Regions from separate parts of the Vibrio sp. NH-UV-68 genome, predicted to be linked through region 2. Evidence: predicted binding sites of a transcription regulator. Region 2 holds the regulator's gene; the other holds the start of a gene.
What was found. Region 2 encodes PurR, which represses purine synthesis genes. Its sites were predicted from a motif close to TNANGNAAACGTTTNCNTNA; they were not measured.
Positions count from the first base shown of each region.

Region 1 (4,216 bases), 1.2 Mb from region 2:
TACGTTTTACTTGACTCAAAATGACCATTTTAATTATGTCCCTACTCTTCCTTGTGACACTGAATCTGACCGCGACATCCTTCGTAATGAGTTTGAAGACAAGAAACAACTATTCAACGCGAATCAACCTCTTAGCATGATGTGGAACCTGAAGCGGCTTGGTTTCAATGTCCAAGTACAGCAATCAAGCAAAGAGCAGCTTGAAGAAGGTGTTTTTCGATTCAACCTGCTAAAGGCTAAAGATCTCGAAGCGCGAATCAAGGCTATTTTAGCGGCAAGCCTGATTACACAAGCCGAAGCAGAAAAGCTACTAATGAGCAATCAAGTCGGGTTTGAAGAGCTGGCAATGCTCAAGAAATACGAGATCATGCGCGACTATCAACTAGAGGAGATCACTGAGCAAGACATTCTTTTCGATGAAGAATTTCGGAACAAACCACTATATAAAGAAATTTGGAGACCCAATGGGACTGCCCAAAACAAGTACCTTGTTGAGCCCGCGAAATTCATTAAGTCACGGATTTTACAAAATCCAGACTACCAAGGTGAAAATGATACGCTGGTACTTTCTCGCCCCCAAGTTCATGGCATCGCCACAGAAATTTTCGGCAATTGGGAGACATTTAAACACTTGCTACCAGATAATGAACGCAAAGAAGATTGTACCCAGACTGCTGCAACCAAACTCTTCAAGGCATTGATGACCTCATTAGGGTATATCTGGCCTAAAGGGGGCTATCAAAGCGAGCCTAAAAAAGTGAAACTTTCATTGGACGCGAGGGCTCTAGCTTGCAAAGAAATGATTCAACTAAGTTAAAAAAATAACATCAAACGGCTAAAATTTGACCAAATATAAGTAGTAGTGAATTGAGTAACTGATTGAAATAACGGATCATTACAACACTAGTAAGGGGTTCAAAATCTCATTTGAATTCTTAAGAAAACTTCGGCTAACCGCCGAAAAGGAGTCATCTATATCTGACTCTCCATAACGACAATAACTAAACGACGAGAGACTAAATGAAAAACAAAGAATTTATTCGAATCAATGATCTAGCTGACTACCTTGGTATCAGCAAAGTGACAATCTGGCGCTGGAGAAAATCTGGGCAACTACCGAAACCAACCGCGATAAGCCCAAAAATCGTAGGTTGGAAGAGAGAAACAATCGAAGCTTGGATAGAAGAAAGTGCGGGCGCAATGCCGTACTAACACTTAAATCCGAGATCTATAAAAACACAGACTTTACGTACAAACATGAAGAGCTGTGGGAAGGGGCGAACAAGTCAATTCGCCTATAAGGCATATCCATGGACAGCCTCCAACATGCAATAAATAAACAAAGTTATGTAGCATTAATGCCACTTGCACAACATTCTCTGCCAAGCCTAGTGAAACGTTCCTGTATGAACTAGGCAACCAACCACCCCGTCTCTCTCAAACGCTCCATCAAACTCACTGCCCGCATAACCACTCTTAATTACGCTCGTTAACATCAGTCCGTAATCGGGTTTTGGCTAAACACAAGCACTAGAAACTACAGTAAGTTAAGTGACAGTATCTCAAAAAAGATTACATCCGATTTCGTTTAGCTACACGCTTACTTGACTAGTAACTTGACTAGAAATTCCAGAAATGAAAAGGGGGTTAGCAAGTACTAACCTGCTAACCCCCAAAATATATGGCACGCCCTGTAGGATTCGAACCTACGACCACATCCTTAGAAGGGACGTGCTCTATCCAGCTGAGCTAAGGGCGCGCTACAGGGACAGAATTATACGAGTTCAAACTGTTAACACAAGAGCTTTTGTTAACAATCTATCCTGAATGAACAAAAAAAAGTCACCGCAGCATTAATTGCTTAAATTTACCACGAAGCAAACGTTTGCTTATAGATGTTCATTAAATAATTTGCGACAATGCGCGGCAAATAAGTCGCCATTCATTTCTTAAGGAAAGTCATGACAGCTCAAAATATCGATGGAACTCTTATTTCTCAAACAGTGCGCTCTGAAGTTGCGGCACGAGTAAAGGCTCGTAAAGAAGCGGGGTTACGTGCCCCAGGACTTGCAGTAGTGCTAGTTGGCGAAGACGCCGCATCACAAGTGTATGTAGGCAGCAAGCGCCGCGCGTGTGAAGAAGTAGGATTTGTATCCAAGTCATTTGATTTACCCGCCAGCACAAGTGAACAAGACCTTCTCGCATTAATTGATGAGCTAAACAACGACGCTGAGATCGACGGTATCTTAGTTCAACTTCCGCTACCAGCGGGCATCGATACCACTCACGTTCTCGAACGCATCCACCCTGAAAAAGATGTCGACGGCTTTCACCCATATAATGTCGGGCGCCTAGCACAACGCATTCCTAAGCTTCGATCATGTACGCCAAAAGGCATTATTACCCTACTTGACCGTTATAACATCGATCTACGTGGTAAACATGCGGTTGTTGTTGGTGCTTCCAACATCGTCGGCCGCCCGATGACCTTAGAGCTATTGCTTGCGGGTTGTACGACAACCACATGTCACCGTTTTACCAAAGATTTAGAAGGCCATGTTCGTCAAGCAGATGTCGTGGTAGTTGCGGTAGGTAAGCCGAACTTCATCCCAGGTAACTGGATTAAAGATGGTGCAGTCGTGGTGGATGTTGGTATTAACCGTTTAGAGTCTGGCAAGCTTGTCGGGGATATTGACTACGCAAATGCAAAAGAGCACGCAAGTTTCATCACGCCAGTCCCTGGTGGTGTTGGCCCAATGACGGTCGCTAGCTTGATTGAAAACACCATGCTCGCCTGTGAGCAGTTCCACACCAAAAAATAATCTCAAACAAGATCGAGATAAAACAACGGGCAGCCCATTGGGCTGCCCGTTTTATTTAGATTCAACTCAAAAAGCACAAGCCTAACCGCATATGCCCTATGCGCCTTGTTACAAACTGAGAATAACACCTGCAATAGAGGCACTCATTAAATTGGCCATCACGCCCGCTGCAATGGCGCGGAACCCATATTTAGAAATAAACGGGCGTTTCTCAGGCACTAGGCTACCTAGCCCACCAATCAACATCGCCATGGTTGAAATATTAGCAAAACCACATAATGCAAAGGTAACAATCGCTTGCGAGTGTTCACTCAATTGACTCTGCACTTCCATCAATTGAATGAAGGCGACAAACTCATTAACCACAATTTTATTGCCAATCAAAGATCCTGCGGTGACCGCTTCATGCCAAGGAATACCCACTAACCACGCCACTGGCGCAAACAGGTAGCCAAGGATAAGTTCAAAGCTCAGCGAAACCCCAATGAAATCCCCAACCCAGCCAAGCATACCGTTAAGCATGGCAATCACACTGATAAATGCCAGCAACGTTGCACCAACTGCAACCGCAATTCGTAAACCCGACATCGCGCCATCTGCCATGGCTTCAACGACATTGGTCGCTTTGGGCATTTCTGCGTTATCAAGCTCAGTGGCACTATCGATCGTTTCGGTCTCTGGCACTAAGATTTTGGCCATTAGCAAACCTGCTGGCGCTGACATAAACGCTGCCGCAATCAGGTAGTTGAGATCCACTCCCAACGACGCGTAACCGACCAAAGTGCCACCAGCTACAGACGCCAGTCCACCAGTCATCACTGCGAAAAATTGTGAATTTGTCATTTGTTTAAGGTAGGGCTTTACCACTAACGGTGCTTCTATCATGCCAACAAAAATGTTCGCCGTTGCCGAAAGCGACTCGGCGCGGCCAATACCAAGTAGTTTTTGCAAACCACCGCCAATGAAGTTAATCACTTTTGGCATCAACCCAATATGATAAAGGCCTGAAATCAGAGCAGAGAAGAAAATGATGATACCAAGCACATTGATCGCAAAAGTAAAACCACCCGTAGCTAAACCACCAAATAAGAAAGTAATACCTTCTTGTCCATAATTAATCAGGTTGGACACAGCCCCCGTAACGCTACTTAACGCCTCTTTGCCCGCCGGAACATAAAGTACCAACAAGGCAAAGGTAATTTGCAGCACAAAAGCCAGTGACACTGTTTTAAAGTTGATTTGCTTTCTATTTGTAGACAGTAGCCAAGCGGTGAATAGTATGGCGACGATACCAAGTATTGAGTTCATAAAATGAATCCGACAAAAAGGGGAACAAGAGTGGCGTCGGAGTCTATTGATTTAAAAATGAGATGCAAATCACAGTTGTTAAATGG
Region 1 covers NZ_CP134975.1:2,203,132-2,207,347, forward strand. Annotated here, with positions in the region: gene ViNHUV68_RS09915 (DEAD/DEAH box helicase) at 1-817, shown strand, start outside; gene ViNHUV68_RS09920 (AlpA family transcriptional regulator) at 1,021-1,212, shown strand; tRNA gene ViNHUV68_RS09925 (tRNA-Arg) at 1,683-1,759, opposite strand; gene folD (bifunctional methylenetetrahydrofolate dehydrogenase/methenyltetrahydrofolate cyclohydrolase FolD) at 1,962-2,822, shown strand; gene ViNHUV68_RS09935 (NupC/NupG family nucleoside CNT transporter) at 2,931-4,130, opposite strand.
Region 1: a site for PurR is predicted at 1,874-1,893, ahead of folD (bifunctional methylenetetrahydrofolate dehydrogenase/methenyltetrahydrofolate cyclohydrolase FolD). Genes of this name have one in related genera too.

Region 2 (4,216 bases):
CAATACCTTGGTTAATGGCATTAAGCTTATCGCCAAACTTTGACTGAACCCAATCACGCAACAGGTAGCGGCTACTTAAAAATGCCAGAGTAGCGCCAATGGTGCTGGCAAAAGAGACCAAAAACAAGCTTGTCCAAAAGCCAAACAGTGCCGCGCCGAGTAAGGTCACTACCGCAGCTCCGGGAATCGAGAAAGCGGTTGCGGCGACATAAGCGAAAAAATAAATGGCAGCGGAGAGGGCAAAATTATCGTGAATAAAGACCGCGAGTTCTGCTTGTTGTGCTTTGGCATTTTCCAAGGTCAAATACTGGCCAAAGTTGACCCCCAAGATGACAATTAAGGCCAAAAAAATGGCACCAAAGATGACTTTCTTATTCATTGTGACGTTCCGTCCTGATTTAAAGCAGATGCGTTTCAAGTGTTAATAGACAAGACAGAGAAAGCAAGATTTATATTTCACTGAAAACAAAAAAAGTCAGCCCAATGGCTGACTTTTTTATCATATTTAACTTAGTGGCTGAGCTGATTGAGTAACTCTTGGCGTCTGTTTTGAGGAATGACAGACCAATGTGTGCCTTTTATCGCGCCTTCCAAAGCCCAGAGGAGTTCGATGTTAACATCGGTAGAGTGGGTAGACTGTATCGCTTTGAATGCGTTAACCGACCCCGTCTTTTCAAGATTCTCCACCGTGTCAATTCCGGCCTTTTTTAACATACGCTCCGTTGCTAGGCGTAAGTTAGGCAAATCTTTGAGCCGGTTTGGTTTTGCTTGCGACTGAGTCTGCTTCTCTTTGTTGGCTGCACTGAGTGCATGCCGCGCTATCTCTAAGGTTTTGCTTGTGTCAGCGATTAAGCCGTCATCTAGAGCAAAATATTTGGTCACAACTGGGAAACCCCGTTTTTTGTAAACGTAGGGTTCAAGACCTTGAGATTTGAATTGTTTCGTTAGTGCTGTATCGGCACGAACATGCAGTTTGTTGTTAACGATCAGTGCAAACATGGTGTCATCGGCAAAAATTCCAAAACCACCAAACATTGAGCGAGACTTGATGCTTCCAAGCTGCTCAAAGAATCGCATTGAGTCTTTTAAAATAGGTTTATCCATGCTGTCTTTATCTCGGTGTATAAATATACGCCACCAATTCAGGTCCGAGAGAATAGCAAAAAAATGCAGTTACTGTGTCAATATGATGTTATACCTTTGTAGGTATGTCTTAAGACGGTATGCATATTTGCCATCGGCAACCCCGCTACCTGACATAAAATGTTTAAGGCCGGAGGCTTTGCGTCCCACCCTTTCGAAGTGGTTTGCCCTGTTCGTGGCTTGTTGCGAACTCTGAAAGGATAAATAAATATGCGTAGAGCATCACATTAATGTGAAGTATATGTGATACATGTCTCATAAATGTTTGTTATTGGTTCACTCAACTAAGGTTAAACAACTCAGTTGAGTGAAATCAGAGGCTATTTATTGAGGTTACGAACGGTGCTTCGTTGAACAATCTCAGGGTGCATTTCAAAGATGCGTTTTTCGTGCTCTTTATCTTTAATGCGCTCAAGCAAGATCTCAAATGCGTTCTTACCCACACGACGTTTTGGTTGGTGAACCGTTGTGAGTGGTGGAGAGAAATATTCTGCCAGTTCGATATTGTCGTAGCCAATCACAGAGATGTCTTCAGGGATACGAATACCTTTCTGCTGCAAGCGACTCATCAGACCGAGTGCCATGGTGTCATTGAAACAGAAAACAGCGCTTGGTTTCTTATCCATTGCAACGATTTGATCCGCGGCAAGAACAGCGGTATCACATTCAAAGTTGCCTTCTAGGATCCAATTTTCATTTACGCTTAGATTGGCTTCAGTCATGGCCCGCTTAAAGCCACGGATGCGCTCTTGACAGGCGGCCTTCTCGAAATGTCCACTTAGGCAAGCGATCTCTTTATGACCGTGGTCAATCAGGTATTTGGTCGCTAGATAGCCACCTTCTTCGGAATTATCAATGATTTTATCTGCTTGTGAGCTTTCAGGGCCCCAATCCATTACCACTTTCGGAATGTCTTTGTGGCGATCAAGCATTTCACTCAACTCTTCGGTCAAGTCGGAACACATCACCAAAATGCCATCGACGCGCTTTTCTGCGAGCATGCGAATGTAGTCACGTTGCTTTTCGTAAATACCACCCGTGTTACACAAGATCAGTGTATAACCTTGACGATAACAGTAACTCTCGACACCATCGATAACTTCAGAGAAGAAAAGGTTGGTTGATTGAGTGACGAGCATGCCGATGGTTCGAGTTGTGTTGCATTTTAAACTACGAGCAACGGCACTCGGGGCGTAATTTAGCTCAGTAACCGCTTCCATTACTTTTTCTTGAGTCGTTTCAGCTACAAATCGCGTTTTATTGATTACGTGAGAGACGGTGGTCGTTGATACACCAGCGAGGCGAGCAACATCTTTAATAGTGGCCATAGGTTTTGTCCTGTCGATGACTGCCACAAGGTTATATCCTAATTTAGAATATCGAGGCAGAAGTACCAGAAACACAAAAACCGCTCTTAACTAGCGGTTTGTATTTTAGTCGTTAATTTTTTATCGTTTTCGGTCACAATTTTAGACCGCAAACGTCATTAGGGCAAACAAAAAACGCGCAAAGGGCATGCCTGAGTTCACAACGTTTTTTATTCATCACCAATTAAGTAGTGGCTATCGAGTTTAAGGAACGCTTCGGTCAAACTCGCAATCGCAGCATAGAAACCAAATTGGTCCAGTTTTTGACACTTCGCAACGAACTGTGGCACCCAACTCAACAAATGGGCCTGAATAAATTGCGCTTGTTGGATTAACGCGTCTTCAAGGTGACGTTGTTGCTCAAGCTCATTGGAGCGGATAATTAAATGACCTAAGAAATCGAGTACGATAGCGATATGGTCGACAGGCTCATTGAGTCCGTGTTCAACTGAGACGCCATGCTCGTTCATTAACGCTTCTAACTCTTTGGCGGGGGTGTCATTAAGCAAGCCATTTTTGCCAATATACATAGAGGCGTAAGGCAGCGCAGAGTCTCGGTCAGACTTTAAGAACAGGTCGCAAAAGTCGGCTGCTAATTCCAATTGAGAATCTTCCCTGTCGATCAGGCGATTGAGTGCATCAACCACACGCTCAACGGCGGGCTTCAGCTCGGCATTTTCTCCTAACCCTGAAAGAAAAGAGCGAATTTGAGCAGAATGATATTGCTGTAAGTTCTCCTCGGTCAGTTCTTTTGCGAACAGGCTCGACAACCACCAATAGATTTCGGCGCGTTTTTCATTAAATGCTTTAGTTTCTTGCACTAGGGGCTACTCCTAAAATAATTACCTATTAGTGTAACCAATAAAAATGAATAGCGATAATGGCTCATATGTCAGCATAAGAGTAGATATGAAAGATTATGAATAAAGGAGTGGGTTTGTCTTGAATCAAGAAAAAATCATCTTTCTTGGTTTTACTCTCATGTTTACTAGAAATGTGACTATTTATGAATAGAATAATTGGTAGACCCATGACCAATGCAAATAAAGTGGTGTAGATGAGCTATCATGTCCTCGTTGTAGAAGATGACGCAGTGACGCGCAATAAGCTAGTTGGATACTTTCAACATGAAGGTTACCAAGTGAGTGAGGCCGAAAGTGGCCAACAAATGCGTGAAGCACTCAGTAATAACGCGATTGATCTCGTGATGCTAGATATCAATCTTCCCGGTGAAGATGGGTTGATGCTAACACGTGAGCTTCGCAGTCAATCTAACATTGGAATTATCCTGGTCACAGGACGCACGGATAGCATCGATAAAATTGTTGGCTTAGAGATGGGGGCAGATGACTACGTGACTAAGCCTTTTGAACTACGTGAACTCTTAGTACGAGTGAAAAATTTATTGTGGCGTATTGCCTCGGCGCGAGACTCAAGCGATAAAAGTAAATCATCAGCAGGTAATGATAATATAGTTTGCTTCGGTGATTGGACGTTTGATATTCAACGCCGCGCTCTAAGTCGCAATGGTGAGCCAGTTAAACTGACTAAAGCTGAGTATGAATTGCTGGTGGCATTGTCGAGCTACTCGAATCAGGTACTCAGTCGTGAACGTATTCTGAATATGATAAGCCATCGAGTTGATGCGCCGAATGATCGTACCATTGATGTCTTGATACGTCGTATGCGTGCCAAGATGGAGTTTG
Region 2 covers NZ_CP134975.1:1,019,918-1,024,133, forward strand. Annotated here, with positions in the region: gene ViNHUV68_RS04775 (TVP38/TMEM64 family protein) at 1-379, opposite strand, end outside; gene ViNHUV68_RS04780 (TfoX/Sxy family DNA transformation protein) at 511-1,104, opposite strand; cyclic di-GMP riboswitch class I at 1,237-1,322, opposite strand; gene purR (HTH-type transcriptional repressor PurR) at 1,464-2,471, opposite strand; gene torD (molecular chaperone TorD) at 2,681-3,331, opposite strand; gene torR (two-component system response regulator TorR) at 3,568-4,216, shown strand, end outside.